Regions from separate parts of the Paracoccus sp. J56 genome, predicted to be linked through region 2. Evidence: riboswitches for the same ligand, from Rfam matches in the RefSeq annotation. Region 2 holds a riboswitch; each other region holds the start of a gene.
What was found. A riboswitch is a leader RNA that binds a small molecule or an ion and turns the genes downstream of it on or off. The one in region 2 is predicted to bind cobalamin.
Positions count from the first base shown of each region.

Region 1: another riboswitch for cobalamin. It lies ahead of M511_RS03695 (CbtB domain-containing protein); the one in region 2 lies ahead of nrdH (glutaredoxin-like protein NrdH).
Region 3: another riboswitch for cobalamin. It lies ahead of M511_RS05680 (ABC transporter substrate-binding protein); the one in region 2 lies ahead of nrdH (glutaredoxin-like protein NrdH).

Region 1 is NZ_JAFL01000003.1:189,432-196,501, forward strand. Features, by position in the region: gene rsfS (ribosome silencing factor) at 1-281, opposite strand, end outside; gene M511_RS03670 (hypothetical protein) at 332-592, opposite strand; gene leuC (3-isopropylmalate dehydratase large subunit) at 900-2,336, shown strand; gene M511_RS03680 (hypothetical protein) at 2,354-2,935, opposite strand; gene leuD (3-isopropylmalate dehydratase small subunit) at 3,027-3,632, shown strand; gene M511_RS03690 (endonuclease/exonuclease/phosphatase family protein) at 3,623-4,675, shown strand; cobalamin riboswitch at 4,731-4,938, shown strand; gene M511_RS03695 (CbtB domain-containing protein) at 4,976-5,155, shown strand; gene M511_RS03700 (CbtA family protein) at 5,157-5,855, shown strand; gene M511_RS03705 (hypothetical protein) at 5,922-6,455, shown strand; gene bluB (5,6-dimethylbenzimidazole synthase) at 6,455-7,070, shown strand, end outside.
Region 2 is NZ_JAFL01000019.1:44,237-51,306, reverse strand. Features, by position in the region: gene M511_RS14010 (LysR family transcriptional regulator) at 1-819, opposite strand, end outside; gene M511_RS14005 (YeiH family protein) at 922-1,941, shown strand; gene M511_RS14000 (DUF6635 family protein) at 1,980-2,807, shown strand; gene M511_RS13995 (SDR family oxidoreductase) at 2,804-3,565, opposite strand; cobalamin riboswitch at 3,757-3,947, shown strand; gene nrdH (glutaredoxin-like protein NrdH) at 4,040-4,261, shown strand; gene nrdI (class Ib ribonucleoside-diphosphate reductase assembly flavoprotein NrdI) at 4,270-4,686, shown strand; gene nrdE (class 1b ribonucleoside-diphosphate reductase subunit alpha) at 4,668-6,794, shown strand; gene nrdF (class 1b ribonucleoside-diphosphate reductase subunit beta) at 6,856-7,070, shown strand, end outside.
Region 3 is NZ_JAFL01000005.1:167,396-174,465, forward strand. Features, by position in the region: gene M511_RS05650 (phosphomannomutase) at 1-770, opposite strand, end outside; partial or broken gene M511_RS05655 (hypothetical protein) at 794-1,246, opposite strand; gene M511_RS05660 (cupin domain-containing protein) at 1,287-1,664, opposite strand; gene M511_RS05665 (pseudoazurin) at 1,745-2,209, opposite strand; gene M511_RS05670 (ABC transporter ATP-binding protein) at 2,213-2,980, opposite strand; gene M511_RS05675 (FecCD family ABC transporter permease) at 2,977-4,017, opposite strand; gene M511_RS05680 (ABC transporter substrate-binding protein) at 4,014-5,033, opposite strand; cobalamin riboswitch at 5,202-5,402, opposite strand; gene M511_RS05685 (metallochaperone AztD) at 5,608-6,822, opposite strand.

The sequences.
Region 1 (7,070 bases), on a different contig from region 2:
CCGGTCTCTTTCCCCTCGATTCGGGCAGAGCGGCCGGATTGCTGCTTTAGCCGATCGACCAGCTTTTCAGCGATCGAGGCTACCTGGCGCGCGTTCCGGCCCGAAGCGATCACCATGTGATCAGCCATGGCCGAGCGACCGCGCAGGTCGATGGTCACGACATCCTCGGCCTTGTCGTCGTCAAGCGAAGCAAGAATGCGGCTTAGTAGCTGATCGCTCGTCAGCTGGGAATCCGCGGTGGTCGCAGCCGGCGTGGTAGCCGGCGAGACGGTATTGGACAGGGGTTCATCCTCCGGTCATCACGCCGATCTCCCCCGGCGCCGGGGTTTTATTAATTTAGCACGGAATTCCGTCCGCTCAATGAGGGGACGTCGGTTTTCTGGGCCTCAATACCGCCGGGACAGGCAGAAACTGGCAGATTGCCCCAGGGATCGGCGCAGCGCACCTGCCCCGCCGCCCAGGTCAGCGGCCTGTTTGCCAGATGTGCCATTTCCCGCGCACGTTCCGCCGGTGTGTGGGTGACATGCACCGCCAGCGCGAAAATCGCCACGCAGATCAGCGGGATCGCCCGCAGGACAAAGCGAATCAGCATGACCGGTCCCTTCCCGACTCATTTGCCGTGGAAGATAGGGCCAAACTGCTGAGATGGAATTAACAGCCCCGTGTAGAGCGGTTGAACATGATTGAACACACGGGCAAATGAACCTATTACTGGGCGCATGCGAGGATTCGTCTATTTCGACATCCATGACCGTGCCCGCCTGCCGGGTCGGTTCTACGGGGAAACCCTGTCCGTCACCGCCCGACTTTGACGGGCGCGGGCGCCTGCGCGCGCCCTGCCGCCTGCTGCGGCCCGAATTTCGCCTTTTCCCAGCTAGTCTTCCAGAAAAGAGACAGCCATGACCGGCAACACCAACGCGGGCGCGCCCCGCACCCTGTACGACAAAATCTTTGACGCCCATGTGGTCGAGCGTTCTGATGACGGGACCTGCATCCTCTATATTGACCGCCACCTCGTGCATGAGGTGACCTCGCCCCAGGCATTCGAGGGCCTGCGCATGGCCGGGCGCAAGGTGCGCCGCCCCGACCAGACCATCGCCGTGCCGGACCACAACGTCCCGACCACCGCCGACCGCGTGAACGGCATCGAAAACCCCGAGGGCCGTATCCAGGTCGCTGAACTGGACAAGAACGCCCGCGAATTCGGGCTGAACTACTACCCGATGAACGACATCCGTCAGGGCATCGTTCACATCGTCGGCCCCGAACAGGGCTGGACCCTGCCCGGCATGACCGTGGTTTGCGGCGACAGCCATACCGCGACCCATGGCGCTTTTGGTGCGCTTGCCCACGGCATCGGGACCTCTGAGGTCGAGCATGTTCTGGCCACCCAGACGCTGATCCAGAAAAAGTCCAGGAACATGAAGGTCGAGATCACCGGCAAGCTGCGCCCCGGTGTGACCGCCAAGGACATTACGCTGTCGATCATCGGCCACACCGGCACGGCTGGTGGCACCGGCTATGTCATCGAATATTGCGGCGAAGCGATCCGCGACCTGTCGATGGAAGGCCGGATGACCGTCTGCAACATGGCGATCGAAGGTGGCGCCCGCGCCGGCCTGATCGCCCCTGACGAAAAGACCTTTGAATACGTCAAGGGCCGCCCGCACGCGCCGAAAGGCGCCGCGTGGGAGGCCGCGCTGGCCTGGTGGAAAACCCTGTATTCCGACGAAGGCGCGCATTGGGATAAAGTCATCACCATCCGCGCCGAGGACATCGCCCCGGTCGTGACCTGGGGCACCTCGCCCGAGGACGTTCTGCCGATCTCCGCCAACGTCCCCGCGCCCGAGGATTTCGAAGGCGGCAAGGTCGAGGCCGTGCGCCGCAGCCTTGACTACATGGGTCTGAAACCGGGCACCCCGCTGAACGAAATCAAGATCGACGCGGTCTTTATCGGGTCCTGCACCAATGGCCGGATCGAGGATCTGCGCGCCGCGGCCTCGATCCTCAGGGGACAGAAACTGGCGCCGGGTGTGCGCGGCATGGTCGTGCCCGGCTCGGGTCTGGTGCGGATGCAGGCTGAGGAAGAGGGGCTGGACAAGATCTTTATCGACGCCGGCTTTGAATGGCGTCTGGCCGGCTGTTCGATGTGTCTGGGCATGAACCCCGACCAGCTTGCCCCCGGCGAACGCTGCGCCGCGACCTCGAACCGCAACTTTGAGGGCCGCATGGGCCGTGGTGGCCGCACCCACCTGATGTCGCCGGTCATGGCGGCAGCGGCGGGCATTCGCGGTCATCTGACCGATGTGCGCGAGTTTCTGACCGAGACGGTCTGATCGCTTGGGCGGGGTCCTTAGCGGCCCCGCCGCAACAGCATCAGCGCGTTAAGGGCAATCAGCACAAGCCCCGCGTTTTCGAGCCAGAAATTGAACTTGATGTCCGCAAAATCGGCACTGATCAGCCTGTCCACATGATGAAAGCCAGCCGCGCGCACCAGCACAAAACAGCACAGCACCGCCAGACCCAGCAGGGCCAGGCGGTTGTGGCTCATGTGTCCGCGCAAGGCTTTCGTCGCCCAGATCAGCGCCAGAACGGCCCCCAGAACCAGCCCGGCGATAAAGGCCAGCTGCACGATATAGCGGCTGTCATACCAGCCCTGCGCCCGCGCCACGCACCGCCCCGCAGCGGTCAGCGCAGTTTGCAGATCCAGCTGTTTGTTCAGGGCCAGAAAGGCCATCAACCCGGCAATGACCAGCCACAGTTTGCGTGCGGCACCCGCCGGACGACGGCGCAGTACCAGCACCGCCAGCCACAGGCAGACAAGATAGGACAGAACCGTCAGCCAACCGGTGAACCCGGGGTCCCCGATCTTTGGGGTCCAGTCGCGGGCGATGCAGGCACGCAGGTCGTGAAAGCTCGAAAATCCAAAAAACATCTGAAGGACCCGATTCGTCGTGGTGCTATGCGCCCAGCCGGCTTGGGTTAACGGGGACGCACTCCCCCAGTCAATTCGCGAGGATCAACACATGGACAAGTTCACCACCCTGACCGGCATCGCGGCCCCCATGCCGCTGGTCAATATCGACACCGACATGATCATCCCCAAACAGTTCCTCAAGACGATCCATCGTTCGGGTCTGGGCAAGAACCTGTTTGACGAGATGCGCTACAATCCCGACGGCACCGAGATCGCCGATTTCGTGCTGAACCAGCCCGCCTATCGCAGCGCGGAAATCATCGTCGCCGGGGATAACTTTGGCTGCGGCTCGTCGCGCGAGCATGCGCCCTGGGCACTCCTGGACTTTGGCATCCGCGCGGTCATCTCGACCAGCTTTGCCGACATCTTTTACAATAACTGCTTCAAGAACGGCATCCTGCCCATCGTCATGCCGCAAGAGGCGGTGGACGTGCTGATGGAGGACGCCCGCAAAGGCGCCAACGCCCGCATGACCATCGACCTTGAAAACCAGACCGTCACCACTTCGGACGGGCAAAGCTTTGGCTTCGACATCGACCCCTTCCGCAAACATTGCCTGCTGAACGGGCTGGACGATATCGGCCTGACCATGGAAAAGTCCACGTCGATCGACACGTTCGAGGCGCAGATGCAACAGAGCCGGCCTTGGGTCTGAATGCTTTCGCCGGGCTGGCGCTGATCCTCGCGCTGGCCCAGGGCACGCTGGCAGAGCCTTTGCGGATCGCCACCTATAGCCCCGGCCTGTCACGCGACGGGCCGGGGTTATTGCTGCGCGATCTGACCCGCAAGGACAGCCAGATTGACGCCGTAATCCGCGTCATCGCCGAGACACGGCCCGATATCCTTTTGCTGACCGATTTCGACTGGGACTACGACAGCAAGGCGTTGGATGCATTCGCCGCAAGGCTGGCCAAGGCGGGGCTGGATTATCCCCACCGTCTTGCAGCACGCCCAAATTCCGGCATGGCGACCGGGCTGGATCTGAACGCCGACGGACGGCTTGGCACAGCAGATGATGCGCAGGGGTTTGGCAATTTCACCGGTCAGGGCGGTATGGCGATCCTGTCACGCCACCCGATAGGCTCAGTCCGGGATTACAGTGGTTTCCTGTGGCGCGATCTGCCCGGCAACCTGATGCCGCCCCTGCCGCCCGAGGTCGAGGCGGCGCGGCGCCTGTCCTCGACCGCGCATTGGGATGCTGAAATCACCATTGCGGGTCAGCCGCTGCACCTGCTGGCTATGTCAGCAACCCCTCCGGTCTTTGACGGCCCCGAAGATTTGAACGGGCGGCGCAATCACGACGAACTGGCCTTCTGGGTGCATCATCTGCCCAAAGGTCCCTTCGTGCTTGCCGGAAATCTGAACCTTGATCCGATGGACGGCGACGGCCGACCCGAGGCTTTGGCCCGGATCATGGCCCATGTCACCGACCCCCTGCCCCGCAGCTCCGGAGGGACGGCGGCCAGGGGGGGCGTGAACGACAACCATAAGGGCGACCCCGCGCTGGATACCGGCGACTGGCGCGACGACCGTCCGCCGGGCAACCTGCGCGTCGATTACGTCCTGCCCGCCAAGGGGTTAGAGGTGCTGGGCTCTGGGGTCTTCTGGCCTGCCGAGGGGCCACTGGCCGAGGCCGCGCTGAAAGCCTCGGCGCATCGGCTGGTCTGGGTCGATGTGGATTGGCCACCCGCGCCCTGACCGGCCTGCAACGAGACGGCACCCGATTCCGCTTGCCGCCGGCGCGATCTCGCAGCTAACATGCCCGCGTATCGGTGCCCCTTGATCGGGGCCCAAAAGGGAATGCGGTGCGGCCCGGAACATCCGGTGCCAAATCCGCAGCCGCCCCCGCGACTGTGAGCGGAGAGCGGACGCCCATCACGCCACTGGCCCGTCATGGCCGGGAAGGCGGGCGTCAGCTGTGACCCGCAAGCCAGGAGACCTGCCGGTGCATGAAACCGTAACGTCGTCGGGTTGGACGACTACAGGAAAGGGTCAAGAATGACCGCAAAGACCATGACGACCAGCAGCGCCGCAGGCGCGCGCTCGGTCCTGCTTCCCGCCATTGCAGCGTTTGCCATCGGCTTTGGGCTGATCTTTGTGTCGGGGCTGGTGCAGGCCGAAACCCTGCATGATGCCGCGCATGACACGCGTCACGCCGTCGGCTTCCCCTGCCACTGAGATGTTTTCGCGCATAGTGACCAGCGGATTGATCGCTGGCGCTGCAGCAGGGCTGATTGCCGCCCTGTTGCAGCTTTGGTTCGTGCAGCCGGTGCTGCTGCATGCCGAACTGTATGAATCGGGCCAACTGACCCATTTCGGGGCCGAGACCGTCAGCGCCCATCAGGACCTCGGTCCGTTTGAATGGAGCCGCAACATGCTGTCGGTTCTGTTCACCATGATGGTCTATGCAGGCTACGGGCTGATGCTGGTGGCACTGATGGCGGTGACCGAGGTGCAGGGAAATACGGTATCAGCCCGGCAGGGGCTGCTGTGGGGGCTTGCAGGTTTTGTCACCATGCAGCTTGCCCCGGCCTTTGGCCTTGCACCCGAGGTGCCGGGCGTTGCCGCCGCTGATGTGCAGCTTCGCGCGATCTGGTGGCTTGGCACGGCGGTTGCGACCGGGCTTGCCCTGTGGCTGATCGTCTTTGGCAAAGGCTGGGCGGCATGGGGCGCGGCAATCATCCTGATCATCGCGCCGCATCTGATCGGAGCACCGCAGCCCGACAGTTACGCCGGCCCCGTCCCGCCCGAACTGGCAGCCGAATTCGCCGGCCGCTCGCTAGGCGTAGGCGCCATGGCATGGACCCTGCTTGGGCTGCTTTCGGGCTGGCTCTGGCAGCGCGAGGCGCAGGGCGCCCCAGTGCCGCAGGCGGCCTGATCGGGAATGAAGCATTCGCAGCCGGGCGGCCATCGTCCGGCTGTTCCTATGAACAAGGATAGTGACATGGATCGCTCGATCCCGATGCTGCTGATCGGTCTGATCTTCGGCGGCGGCATGGGCTTTGTCATCGCCGCCGCGAATGGTGTCACGCTGGACGGCCACGACCACGGTGCCAATGGCCATGGCGCACAGACCGGGACGCATCACCACGGCACGGCCATCGACCTGCCCGCTGGCAGCGCAACTGCCTCGGCGCGGCTTGAACCCGACAGCGTCACCGGCTGGAACCTGTTCGTGCAGGCGCAGGGCTTTTGCTTTGCGCCCGAACACGCAGGTCTGGCCCACCGCGCGGGTGAAGGTCACGCCCATCTTTACCTGAACGGCACCAAGATCGCCCGTCTTTATGGCCCCGCCCATCACCTTGGGTCGCTGGCGCCCGGCGATCAGCTGCGGGTCGAACTGAATGCCAACGATCACAGCCCCCTGACCGTCGGCGGCCAGCCGCTTGCTATCGAACTGACAGTCCCCGAACGCCCGGTCGCCATCCGCGCCGGGGCCGAGGGCCTGCCCGACAACGCAATCTGCGCTACACCGTGATGGAGTTCGGCCCCGAAGATCGCGCCACGCTGGACCGCATCCTACGCTGGCGCCGCGATATACGCCATTTCCGCCCCGATCCTGTGCCCGAACCCCTGCTGGATGAGCTGCGTGCCGCGATGGAGCTTGCGCCATCCGTCGGCAACTCTCGTCCCTGGCGGGTGGTTCGCGTCGAAACCCCGGCTCTGCGCGACCGGATCCGGGCCGAGTTCCAACGCTGCAATACCGAGGCCGCCAGCCACTATCGGGGCCAGCAGCGACAGGAATATGATGCATTGAAACTGGCAGGTCTTGATCGCGCACCGGTGTGGCTGGCCGTCTTTACCCGTCTCGACCCCTCTGAGGGGCACGGCCTTGGCCGGGCAACCATGCCGCAAACGCTGCAACAATCGACCGCCATGGCAATCATGGCGCTATGGCTGGCGGCACGGGCGCGCAATCTGGGGATGGGGATGGTCTCGATCATCGACCCCCAGCGGATCACCGCGCTTTTGCAGGTGTCGCCTGAATGGGAGTTCTCGGCCCTTCTCTGCCTCGGCTGGCCTGAGTTTGAGGATGACACGCCATTGCTGCATCGCAGGGGCTGGCAGGAAAATACCGCCCCCGAATGGCAGC
Region 2 (7,070 bases):
GGTTAACAACGCAAATGGCCTCTCGGCCCCCGTCAGCGGCTGGGTAATGATCCAGCCCGATGCCTCCGGTCGTGCCACCGCCCGCTGAGACAGTGCCGCAAGGCATCGGCTGGAGGCAACCGCGCTCAGCACTGCCTCGTTCGAGGGTAACTCCAGCGCCACCGGCAGCGCCGCAACAGACAGGCCCTGCTCAGTCAGCCAGACCTCGAACTCGGATCGTGTACCTGATCCCGGTTCGCGCAAAATCCAGCTTTGCGTGGTAAGCTCGGCCACCGGCACCGTCTCGCGCCCGGCCCAGGGATGGGTGGCGGCCATAATCAGGACCAGCCGATCTCGTGCCACCACCTGCCGATGCAGATCGCCGTGACTGACCGCGCCTTCGACCAGACCCAGATCAGCGCCCCCCTCTTGCACCGCATCAGCGACCTGAGTGGTATTGCTGACCGTCAGGCGCAGCTCGATCCCCGGATGCATCTCGCGCAGCGCGACCAGCCGCGGCGGCAGCCAATAGCTCGCCACGGTCTGGCTGGAGTGCACCCGCAACCGGCCGCGCGGCTCACGCGCCAGATCCTCCAGCACCATCTCGGCGGTCTCGGCGCGGTCCAGCACCGCGCGGGCCTCGGTCATAAAGGCGGCGCCGGTGTCAGTCAGCACGATCCGCCGCCCGATCCGGTCAAAAAAGCGTACACCATGCCGCGCCTCAAGCGCCGAAATCGCGGCGCTGACCGCTGACTGCGTCAAGTTCAGCGCCTCGGCAGCACGGGTGACATGCTGACGTTCGGCCACGGCCAGAAAGATACGAAGCTGCTCAAGGGTCATGCTTGATTAATAAGAATTATCGAACAATATGGCAAATATAATGCGATAGATTGAACAGCAGTCAGGGACCATGTTCCGCCTTGAAGATAGAAAGGTACGAACATGTCCTCGACAGATCAGCGTTCGCAAAACCAGATCACCGCTGCTGGCTGGCTATTCCCTGTCTTGCCGGGGCTGGGACTGACCTTTGCGATCGCGGTCGCCGCAACAGCGGTGCAGCAGCTGTCGGGCATCGCGGCGCTTAGCCCTCTGGTGGTGGCGATGGTGCTGGGAATGGCGATTGGGAACCTGACCGGCACCCCCGAGGCTGCCCGCGCCGGGATCGGTTTTTCGCTGCGCCGTATCCTGCGTCTGGCTATCGTCCTGCTGGGCTTTCAACTGACGCTTGAGCAGCTGCGCGCTGTCGGCCTGCCAGGTCTTACCGTGATTGCCGTGACGCTGGCCGCGACTTTCGTGTTTACCCGCTGGGTGGGCCGCATGTTGGGGGTCGACGCACGGCTGGCCGAACTGATCGCCGCCGGCACCTCGGTCTGCGGTGCATCTGCGGTAATCGCCACCAATACGGTGACGCGTGGGACGGACGAGGACGTCGCCTATGCCATCGCCTGCGTGACGGTTTTTGGCTCGCTGTCGATGCTGGCGATGCCGATCCTTGGCGGGATGATGGCGATGGGGCCGACCTCGTACGGCATCTGGGTCGGGGCGACCATCCATGAGGTAGCACAAGTCGTCGGCGCAGGTTTCCAGCACGGGGCCGAGGCCGGGCAGGCCGCCACAGTCGCCAAGCTTAGCCGCGTCATCATGCTCGCCCCCCTGATCCTGACGCTGGGTGCGCTTGCCCGTCGGCGGGGAGCCAAGGGCACGGGCAAAGCCCCGACGCCGTGGTTCGTATTAGGATTTATAGCTGTGGTGGTGCTGAACAGCGCCCTGCCCCTTCCCGAGGCGCTGCATGCCGAAGTCGCAGGCCTGACCGCCTTTCTGCTGACCATGGCACTTGCCGCGATGGGGCTGGAGACTGATCTGCGCAAGCTGCGCGCCAAAGGCATACGACCCCTGTTGCTGGGCGCAGTGGCCTGGCTGTTCATCTCGGCGCTCGGGCTGGGGTTGGTTGCGCTGACATGAGGATTGAGCGCAGCAGCGCCCGCCCCTAGATATGGGCCATGTTGCAGCCCGCCGACACCCGCCCGATGACCCGGCGCGAAACAGAGGTTCGCCGTTTTGTCCGCGACCGCTACGGCTTGCGCGGCACCTTGGCGCTGCATCGCCATGCGCTTGGACTGGACCTGTTGCGCGCGCCGGTGAACGTCATGCTATCGCCACTGTTCCTGCTGGTGCGGCTGGGTGCACCAATCCTGCGGCGGTTAAGGCTGTTGCGGGCAGCAGACTGGCTGGCCGGGCGGCAGATATTCCTGAAATCCGATGTTGCCCGGCAGATCCGGGCCGATCTTGCGTATTTCATCGACGACCTTGCAGATAAGGATCTGGCCCCCAAGGCCCCGCCCGAAAGCATCGCCCGCGCAGTGGCCGATTATGCCGAGACCCGCAACGCCGTCGCTGAGATATCAACATCACTCATCGTTCTGGTTGCGGGGCTGGTGCTTTTTCATCGCCCGACACCGGGGGTCATCTCGCTTGCCGGGCCGATCGCGCATCTCCAGGCGCAGGCACAGGCAGTGCGGGATTTCGCACTGGGAACCTGGGCCGGCCGCATGTGGTACTGGGCCTTTCCGGCCGAGCTGTCGACGGCAAAGCTGGTACTGACCGGAATCGGTCTGGCCATGCTGGCCTCGGTCATAACCACCTTTGCCGGGTTGATCGCCGATCCTGTTCAGTTGTGGACCGGCATCCACAGGCGCCGGGTGATGCGCTTGCTAAGACGGCTCGACCGCGCCGAGAACGCCCCGGCGCTTGAGCGTGAGCATGTGCTTGCCCGGCTAGGCGATCTGTCCGATCTGGCGCTGAGCCTGTGGCGCAGCCTCAAGGGCTAGACCTTACAGATTGAATTGCCACCATCGGCCAGCATTGCAGAGCCGGTGATAAAGCTTGCATGGTCAGACAGCAGAAACAGCGCCGCCCGTGCGATCTCTGCGGGCTCAGCCATACGCTTCAGGGCATGCAGGCCCGAGATGAAACCTCCGGTTTCGGGGTTGGTCGCGGCATCTCCTGCCATCTCGGTCAGCGTGCCACCGGGCAGCAGGGCATTGGCGCGGATGCGTTGCGGGCCATAATCCACCGCCAGCGCCTGCACCAATCCGATCAACCCGGCCTTGGCCGCAGCATAGCTGCCCATGCCCGGCAGTACCGCAGTATGGCCGATGAAACTGCCGGTAAACACCAGCGCACCCCCGCCCCGCGCCAGCAGCGCCGGGACCTGCGCCCGCGCGGCCATAAATGCAGCAGTCAGGTTGGTGGCAATCAGTTGCTGCCATTCCGCATCAGCAATCTCATGCACCCGGGCGCCCGAGCCGGTCTGACCGGCATTGTTGAAAGCCCCATCAAGCCCGCCAAACCGGTCCTGCGCCAGCGTGACCAGCGCCTCGGCATGGCCCGGCGCCGTAACATCGCCCGCCAGTACCGCGATGCGACCCGCACCTTGATCGATTCGGGCAGCAAGATCGGTAAGCCGGTCTTCGCGCCGGGCCGAGATCACCAGCCGCGCGCCCTCGGCCGCGAATATCTGCGCTGCGGCGGCGCCGATTCCACTAGAGGCTCCGGTGATAATAATAGTCTTGTCCTTGAGCAGCATTCTGCCTCTCCCATGCTTGTTGCAGGGTCGGTATGGGCCAGGACAGGCACCGGAAAACCCGGTTTCTTGCTTTTGAACAGAATGGTTTCGTTAACATCCTGAATGCGGGCAATTACCCACAGGGACACTACATCTCTGTGGATAGCTTAGGAACCTGCACTATATCTAGTTGACGGCCCGAAACTCTCATGGCTTACTGATGGGGTCATGGTGAATCCGGCCCCGGCCGGACGAAGAAGAGGGAAGCCGGTGAAAATCCGGCACTGCCCCCGCAGCTGTAAGCGGCGAGCGACGCTGGAACACCACTGAGGCCCTGGCTTCGGGAAGGTCAGCCAAGCCGGGACCCGCAAGTCAGAAGACCTGCCATGACACGAGATGACGTAACCGTGCGGCGGGCACGGGGCTGGATCAGGACCGGATGGCATCGCCATCGGCCCGGCCCCTTGTTGCCGACAACACTGAAGGAGCCGAGGCATGACCATCACCGTTTATTCCAAACCCGCCTGCGTTCAATGCACCGCCACCACCCGGGCGCTTGACGCGCGTGGCCTGGCCTATCAGCTGGTCGACCTGACCGAGGACGAGGCGGCAATGGAGCTTGTGACCTCTCTTGGCTATCGTCAGGCCCCGGTGGTCATTGCTGGTGATGCGCATTGGGCCGGATTCCGCCCGGACATGATCGGCCGCCTGTCCTGACCAGCACGATGGGCGGGCTGATCTATTTCTCATCAGGCTCGGGGAACACGGCGCGTTTCGTGGACCAGCTTGGGCTGATTGCCGGGCGCATTCCGATTTCGCCCAAGGACGAGATACCGGCCCCTGCCCGCCCCTATGTGCTGATCTGCCCGACCTATGCCGATGGCGAGGGGCGCGGCGCGGTACCCAAACAGGTCATCCGCTTTCTCAACGATCCCGGCCGCCGGGCGCTGTTGCGCGGTGTCATCGCTGCGGGCAACCGCAACTTCGGCGCGACATATGCGCTGGTTGGCCGGGTGATCTCTGACAAATGCAAGGTGCCGGTTCTTTACCGTTTCGAACTGGCCGGCACCGAAATCGACATTTCCCGCGTCCGGGCGGGGTTAAAGAAATTCTGGGGGACGGAATGCTTGACAATGGCGTAAAGGCCGAACTGGACTATCACGCGCTGAACGCGATGCTGAACCTCTATGACGACGAGGGAAAGATCCGCTTTGACGCAGACCGCAAGGCCGCGCGGCAGTATTTCCTGCAGCACGTCAATCAGAACACCGTCTTCTTTCACTCTCTGGACGAAAAGCTGGGCTATCTGGTCGATGAGGGCTATTACGAGGCCGAGGTCCTTGACCAGTATCCGCGCGAGTTCCTGCACCGGATCTGGGAAGCCGCGTTCCGCCGCAAATTCCGCTTTCCGACCTTTCTTGGCGCCTTCAAATACTACACCAGCTACACGCTGAAGACCCGCGACGGCCAGCGCTATCTGGAACGTTACGAGGACCGGGTGGTCATGGTCGCGCTGGCACTGGCGCGCGGCGATGAGGTGCTGGCGATGCGCTTTATGGAGGAAATCCTTTCAGGCCGGTTCCAGCCTGCAACGCCGACATTCCTTAACGCCGGAAAAAAATCGCGGGGCGAGCTGATCTCGTGCTTCCTCCTGCGGGTCGAGGACAACATGGAATCGATCGGCCGCTCGATCAATTCGGCGCTGCAGCTCAGCAAGCGCGGCGGCGGGGTCGCACTGATGCTGACGAACCTGCGCGAGTCGGGTGCTCCGATCAAGGGGATCGAAAACCAGTCCTCTGGCGTCGTGCCGGTGATGAAGCTGCTTGAGGACAGCTTCAGCTATGCCAATCAGCTGGGCGCGCGTCAGGGTGCAGGTGCGGTCTATCTGCACGCCCATCACCCCGATATCATGCGCTTTCTGGACACCAAGCGCGAGAACGCAGACGAAAAGATCCGCATCAAGACGCTGAGCCTTGGCGTCGTTATCCCAGATGTGACCTTTGAGCTCGCCAAGCGTAATCAGGACATGTACCTGTTTTCGCCCCATGACGTTGAGCGGGTCTATGGCGTGCCCTTCTCGGAAATCCCGGTGTCCGAGAAATATGCCGAGATGGTGGACGACAAACGCATCCGCAAGAAAAAGATCAACGCCCGGGCCTTTTTTCAGACCCTGGCCGAGATTCAGTTCGAAAGCGGCTATCCCTACATCATGTTCGAAGACACGGTGAACCGCGCCAACCCCGTCGCGGGCCGCATCAGCATGTCGAACCTGTGCAGCGAGATTTTGCAGGTTAATGAGGCCTCGGAATATAATGAGGACCTTAGCTACAGTCATCTGGGCACGGATATTTCCTGCAACCTCGGCTCGCTCAATATCGCGGCGACCATGGACGGGCCGGATTTCGGCGCAACCGTCGAGGCAGCGATCAGGGCCCTGACCGCAGTGTCAGAGATGTCGGCGATCAATGCCGTGCCCTCGATCCGGCGCGGCAATGACGAAGCCCATGCCGTCGGCCTTGGCCAGATGAACCTGCACGGCTATCTCGCACGCGAACACATCCATTATGGCAGCCCGGAAGGGGTCGAGTTCACCAGTGTCTATTTTGCCGCCATCGCCTATCACGCGATCCGTGCGTCGAACCTGCTGGCGCAGGAAAAGGGTCGCAGCTTTGCCGGATTCGAGAAATCAAAATATGCCGACGGCTCGTTCTTTGACAAATACCTGAGCCGCGACTGGCTGCCGACGACGCCCGAGGTCGAACGCCTGTTCCAGAACATCCCCCTGCCGCGGCGCGAGGACTGGGCCAGGCTGAAAGACGATGTGATGGCCCACGGCCTTTACAATCGCAACCTGCAGGCGGTACCGCCGACGGGCTCGATCAGCTATATCAACAACTCGACGAGTTCGATCCACCCCATCGTCGCCAAGATCGAGATCCGCAAGGAAGGCAAGATCGGCCGGGTCTATTACCCCGCGCCCTACATGACGAACGAAAATCTGGACTATTACCGCGATGCCTATGAAATCGGGCCCGAAGCGATCATAGACACCTATGCGGCGGCGACTGAACATGTCGACCAGGGCCTGTCCCTGACTTTGTTCTTTCCTGCCGAGGCGACGACGCGCGATATCAACCGCGCCCAGATCTACGCGTGGAAAAAAGGGATCAAGACGATCTACTATATCCGCCTGCGTCAGACCGCATTGGAAGGTACCGAAGTGCAGGGCTGTGTTTCTTGCACGCTCTGAGCGGGGGCTGTCTGCCCCCGCACCCCCGAGGATATTTGTACACGAAAGAAAGGCTCTTCGGATGAAGGACCAAGCGCCGCGCCTGCCTTTGCGGGCGATCAACTGGAACCGGCTGGAGGACGAGAAGGATCTGGAGGTCTGGAACCGTCTTACGGTGAATTTCTGGCTGCCTGAAAAAGTGCCGCTGTCAAACGACGTGCAAAGCTGGGCAACGCTGCGGCCCGAAGAGCGCGAACTGACCATTCGCGTCTTTACCGGGCTGACGCTTCTGGACAC
Region 3 (7,070 bases), on a different contig from region 2:
GTCGAGATGATGGCGTCAAGTTGATGCTCGGAGGCCCATTCGCGGGCAAGTGCGATATCCTCGGGACGCAGCGCCTCGGTGTCAACGGGGATGAAACTGTCCGATCGGCCCAAAGGCACGACCTCGGCCCCAAGAGCGGCAAGGATCCGGGCGATAATATCGCGCCCCACGGCCGAGTGCTGGTATAGCCCAAGCCTCAGCCCCGCCAGTGCCTCGGGTCCAAAGAAGTCGACATAGCGGCGGACATAGCCCTGTGTGATATCGACAGGCTCGCCCAAGGGGGGCGGGTTGATCAGCGCGCCGTCCGCATCAAAGCGCGCGCGGTCCAGCGTCAGCACCTGACGGGTCATTCCGGCCTCGTCAGGTTTCAGAATCTCGCCTTTCGCGCGGTGGAACTTGATGCCATTGCGGTCGTCGGGGATATGGCTGCCCGTGACCATCAGCGAGGGGATGGCGCGGGCAAAGGCGTAATCGGCCAGCGCGGGGGTCGGGACATGACCACAAAAGACCGGCTCGCCGCCTTCGTCGCGGATGGCCGCGGCACAGGCGCGCAGGATGTGCGGGGTCGAGGGGCGCAGATCGCCCGCCAATGCGACCTTGGTGCCGGGCCGGAACTCGCCGACATCACGCAGGTGACGCAAAAAGCCCTGCGTATAGCCATAGGCGACGCGGTCGGTCAGGGCGCTGACCAGTCCGCGCGCTCCGCTTGTGCCGAAACCCACGCCGCTTTCCGCCATCAGGTCGCTGGTGGTAAAGGGTTTTTCAGTCATGGTCGAACCTCGATGCAGGACGGTCAGTCCAGCGATTCGACAAGCGCGCCGGGCCGGACAGTGGCGAAACCGACGGCGCTGTCGGCTATGTCATAGGGCGTGAACAGATGCCCGGGCATGGACCAGTGCGCCGCAGGTATAAACGACATTGGGCACATGACTTCGCGCCCGGCATCCGAAGGCGAAAGCAGCGGCACCCGTGACCGACCCAATACGCGGGTGGGATCGGCCTTGTCCAGCAGCATCGCCCCGATGCAATATTTACGCATGGCGCCGACGCCATGGGTCAGGATCAGCCAACCCTCGTCCAGTTCGACCGGAGCCCTGCAATTGCCGATCTGCACCAGTTCCCATGGGTGCAGGGGGGCTGCGATCCTTTCGCCTTCGTGCCTGTGAAACAGGTCGTCCGAGCGGATCGGGAACAGGTTTTCATTGTCCTGTCGCGCGATCATGGCGAACTGCCCGTCCAGCCGGCGGGGAACTGCGCCGTCCCCTTGTTGCCGCTGGCCGGACCGGTCAGAGGCCGCAGCCGGAACCGGCGGAAATCATGGGCCATAAGCAGCTCTGAAGTGATGGCTGTGCCGCTATAGGCGTAAGGCGCCGGGGCGGGGTATCGGCGACATACCACCATCCGTGCTTTCGCCCCGCGCCCCGCTGTGGGTGCACCTGAATGGGAAGCGGCTCATTGGTTTGCAGTAATTTGACGACCAGCCCCGTCTTGGCTGCGTCAAAGATCATCTCGCCCAGCGGCTGGGCGTCCGAAGGGGCCGGAATACCGTCATCGCGGCCCCAGGGCTTTGCCCAATATTGCGGCGTCAGCCGCTTTGCACGATGGGAAAGGGTTGAGGATGGAGGGTGAAATTCGGTCCTTGTCTTGTGCGTCTCGATCAGCATCGGCCCGGTCTCCCAAACAGATGATGGTGGATGACGAACATGAAGAGATTGGAATCGCAGGATAATCCTGCCATCCGGGCCTAAGATGGTGGCCGGTCAGCCTTTTTCAGGAGGGGGAGGGGGTGCCCCTGGCGTGCGGCGCGCGCCAGTATCTCGTCAAACCGCGCGCGTGACTTTGGCGGCAGATCGTCGGGCAGGGCGGGGGCATGGGCCTCGCCCACCTCGATCAGCATCACCATGCCCATGGCAAAATGCGGGCTGCACTTGATGCCATAGCTGCCGGGGATGGTCAGGGTGACGCTGAAATCCTCATTGATCCGGGATTTGAAAGGCTTGGCCCCTTCGGGGATCATCCCGTCGATGGACGCGGCATTATGGCCAGGCTGGGTCGGGACAAAGCGTACCGTGTCGCCCGGCGCAATCCGCAGAAACGATGGCTCATAGACCATCACGCCCCGGTCCGAACGGTTGAACATCCGCACCTCATGGGTTTCGGCAAGGACGGGTGTGCCCAGCAGCATGAAGGCAAGAAGGGCGGATTTCATCAGTCACTCCTCAAGACAGCGGAAACGGAAAAGGACGGTGTCGTCGACAGGATCGGTCAAAGCTGTCGCGCCAACGCGAAAGGTTTTGGCCAGCTGTTCGGGGGTCAGGACTTTGGCGGGCGGACCGCAGGCGATCAGCCGGCCCTGGGCCATGACGCCGATACGGTCACAGCCCAATGCCTGATTAAGGTCATGCAGCGCCAGAACCACGGTTACTGGCAGGCGGTGGACCAGCCGCAGCAGTGCAAGCTGGTGATGGATGTCCAGATGGTTTGTCGGTTCGTCCAGCAGCAGCAGGCGTGGGCGCTGGGCCAGAGCGCGGGCGATATGGACACGCTGGCGCTCTCCGCCTGAAAGGGTTTGCCATTGCGCCCCGGCCATATGCTCCATTCCAACCGCACATAGCGCATGCTCAACGATGGCCGCATCGCCCGCGCCAAAGGGGGACAGTGCTGACAGCCATGGTGTTCGACCCAGCCCGACCGCGTCGCGGACGGTAAGTGCCTCGGTCGTTTCGGCCTGTTGCTCGACAAAGGCGATCCGGCGCGCGACCTCGCGCCGGGACAGGCTGGCAAGCGGGGTCTCACCCAGCCACACCCTTCCGGCTGAGGGGGGCAACAGCCCGGCAATCAGCCGCAGCAGCGTGGATTTGCCCGAGCCGTTCGGCCCGATCAGGCCAAAGGTCTCGCCCGGCGCGATTTCCAGCGTCACACCCTCGACAATGGGACGGACACCGGCCCTCCAGCCCAGATTGGCGGTCCTCAGTCTCATGTCCGGCCCCGGCTGCGGATCAGGATCAGGGCAAAGCCCGGTGCACCGACCAGCGCAGTTACCACGCCGATGGCTACCACCTGACCGGGGATCAGTATGCGCGACACAATGTCGGCCGCGATCAGAAAGACCGCGCCTGCAAGCGCCGACCATGGCACCAGCCGGCCATGCCGGGGGCCGACGGCAAAGCGCATGGCATGGGGCACGACCAGCCCGACGAAACCGATCGAGCCGACAAGGCTGACCATGGTCGCGGTCATCAGCGTGGTCGTGCCGATCAGCACCCCCTGCACCCGGCGCAGGGAAATGCCCAGTGCCGCTGCCGATTGCGCACCAAAGGAAAAGGCATCCAGCGCCCTTACATGCCAAAGGCAGGCCAGAAAGCCGATCAGGGCTGCCGGAGCCGCCAGCGACACATCCGGCCAGCGCACGCCCGACAGATTGCCGAGCAGCCAGAACATGATGCCCCTTGCCTGTTCGGCATTGGCCGACCTGGCGATGAAAAAGCTGGTCAGCGCGTTGAACAGCTGCGAACCCGCGATCCCCGCCAATACCAGCTGGGCGGGGCCGCCTCCGGCAGCTCGCGCCAGCGCCGCGACCAGGCCAAAGGCCAACAGCGCCCCGGCAAAGGCGCCCGATGACAGGCCCAGCGCGCCGCCGCCAAGGCCAAGGATCGTCACCGCGACCGCGCCGGTCGACGCCCCTGCTGATACCCCCAGCAGATAGGGGTCAGCCAGCGCGTTGCGGATCAGCGCCTGCAAAACCACCCCGGACAGCGCCAGTCCCGCGCCGCAGGCAGCCGCGACCAAAGTGCGCGGCATGCGATAATTCCAGATGATCGCCGCATTGATCGAGTCCACCGGATATCCGGCACCAAACAGCTTGTTGGCCAGCACCGCCAGCACGGTATCAGGGGGCAGGGGCATTTCGCCTATGATAACCCCGGCAAGGATCGCCACCGTCAAAAGGCTGCCTGCCAAGATCCATCGCCACCCGGGCGCGCGCGGGCGATAGCTGCGGACCGTCGCGACCGTCATTCGAGGTTAAAGGCCGGCAGCGCCCCGGCCAGTGTTTCAAGCGCCGAGACATTGCGGATCGAGGGGTCCATCGAATGGGCGTCAAGCACCACGATCCGGTCATTGCGAACCGCTTCCATCTGGCTGGTTACCGGGTCGGACTTCAGGAACTCGAGCTTCCGTTCGTAATCGTCAGCCTCGAACCGGCGACGGTCCATCCGGGCGATGACGATGACCGAAGGATTGGCGCGGGCGATGGTCTCCCAGCTGACGGTCGGCCATTCCTCATCGCTTTCGATGACGTTCTTCAGCCCCAGTTTTTCCATCATATAGGCGGGTGGTCCCTTGCGGCCCGCGACATAGGGATCAACGTCCATCTCGGCCGACGAGAACCAGAACACGGCCGAGGCATCTTTCAGGTTCAGCGACCGGGCGTTTTCAACTGCCGCCGCCTCGCGCGCCTTCAGATCGGCGACCAGTGCCTCACCCCGTTCCGGCACGTCAAAAATCTGTGCCAGTTCAAGAACGCCGGCATGAACGGATTCCATCTGGAACATGGCATTGCGGGTCCCGTCCGAGCCGCTGCTGTTGTCTTTGTTCCAGCAGTCCGCGGGCAGCACATAGGTCGGGATGCCGACATCGGCAAATTGCTCACGCGTGGCGACGATTCCTTGAGGACCGATGTGCCATTCGTATTGCACAGTGACCAGGCCGGGCTTTTTCGCCACCACCGATTCAAAGCTCGGGTCGTTGTCGGCCAGCCGCTCGATCGAGGCATTCACCTTGCGGTATTCGGGCAGGACCTCGCTGAACCAGACGGCAGTGCCCTGGACCTTGTCGGCCAGCCCCAGCGAATAAAGGATCTCGGTCGCGGCCTGTCCGACACTGACCACGCTGTCAGGTGCATGGCTGATGGTCAGATCGACGCCGCAGTTTTGCAGCCTCAGCGGATATTGGGTCTGTGCGCCTGCGGGCAGGGTGGCAAGGATCATGGTGGCCGCGCCAAGCAGCGCGGCAGTCAGTGTGCGGGCAAACATGAATTGTCTCCGGTTGTGAGGGCAGCCAGGGACGGGAGGAGAGGAGCGGCCCAAAAACTGACAAGCGCCCTTGCCTTGCGGCAGGGCCTGATGCTGGCTGGGACGGGCGCGGCAAGGCACCCTTTGGGCAAATTCATCGAACACCTCCCCGGACACCCCGCCCGGGCTGCGTTGAAACGGGTGTCGGCAGGTCTCCTGACTGGCGGGTCGCGGGGCTTTCCACGGCCTTCCCGTGGCGCATGGCCACAGTGGCATTTTCGTGGATGTCCTCGCCGCCTACAGTTGCGGGGGCAGTTCCGGTTCACCGGACAGGTCCGGTGGCGGATTCCCTTTCAATTCCATATGGAAACCGACACCGGGCAACTACCCGCCAAATTGCGGATGAACAAGGTAAATCTGGCTTCCATGGCAGGGACCGCCCCCACAGGCCGGGAAGGGCCAAGGAAAACCGCGTCAGGATGGGGGAGTGGTGTATCCTGTCGTGGCCTTTCCGGCCCTCGCATGATGCGCGTCACATGGAGCCCGGCCGGCGCATCTGAAATTGTCAGGTCATGAAAGCGGATCAGCTGTTATATCAGTGGGTTACGCCACTGCCGCCGACCACGGCAATGTTATATGGCCTGCCTTCGACCGGTACGGTGCCGACCTCGCTGAAATCCTTGGTCGAGATGCGCCGGATCAGCCCGGCATTCGGGTCGCTCAGCACGATCTCGTCCCCGGCGACGGCAATGCGCGGGCGCGGATCGTTCCAGTGGCCGTCCATCGAATATGGCGCGGTGACCTTGGTGCTGTCGCTGAGAGCGGCGTCAAGCAGGTTCACACGGTGCAGGCTGCCATCTTCGGTCAGGACATAGCCTGTCGCGGGGCTGGCTGGGTCTAGCGCGAAATCCACCCGGCGGAACGGCAGGTCGATATAGCGATAATGCGGGGCCTCTTCGGGGTCGATGACAACCAGGCCCTTGGGTCCGAAATTGCCCAGAAAGATCTGCATCCCGGATGAGCCAAGCAGGGTCCCGGTGGTTACATCTTTGGGCAGATCCTCGGGATAGGGCAAAAGCCTGTATTCCGGCCCCTGATCACCCGCCTTGACGGTCAGCACGCCCTCTTTGCAACCGGCGGCCAGATAGGCGCCCGAGAAAGCCTCGCCATGGATGGCGGTGCAGGTGGCCAGATTGCCCGTGGGGTTGCCTTTGGCGTCAAAGGCTTGCAGGCCCAGACGCGGTACCGAGGCATCGCCCTCGACCGGTTCGTCCGAGGCGACGGTCGAAAGCCAGCTTTTTCCCAGTGGCGTGACAAAGCCATGATGGGCGCGGGCCTGTGGGAACTTCACCGGCTCGACCTTGCCCGCGGCCAGCGCGGCGCTGTCGAGAATCTCGGCATAGCTGCCCTTGTCATAATTCAGCACCACCTTGCCGTCATGGGCGACAAGGTGAAAGGGCCGGGGTCCCGACAGGTGCAGGTCGATGGCTGCGGGTTCTTTGACCTCAAGGTCCTGATGATCGCCATGATCGTGCAGTGAGATACCGCTGCGGATGAATTGCACGGTATCGGCCTCGGACTGGACTGCGGCGACCACCGCACCGCCCGCGACCGGATAAAGCTTGACCTGTCCAGTGGTCTGGAAAGTCCAGCGATGCGCGGGCTTGGACAGGTCAAAGGCGGTGATCTGCCCTTTCTCATGATCGCCCACAAAGACACGGTAAACGGTGTCATCCTTGTGGTCATGGGCAATGCCGGTACCAGCAAGGATCAGGGTCAGGGCGCTGGCACCCGCAAATTGTCTGAGCATGATTAGCCTCCTTGGTCGTTCGGAATGGGTTGCGGTTAGCTTGCCCGGTTTCCGCTGGTCCCTGCAGGGCAGCAGGGACCGGCTGCAGAAAACTGCAGTTCCGGGGCGGGACCGGAGCATCGCTGGCGACGGACTCAATTTAGTAATGTTATTACATTAACAAAATGGAACGACAAGAGACTTGCCTCGGGAAAATGCCGCCGGATCTGCGGATCAGGGGGAGCGCCGCTTGCTCCCGGACAAAACAG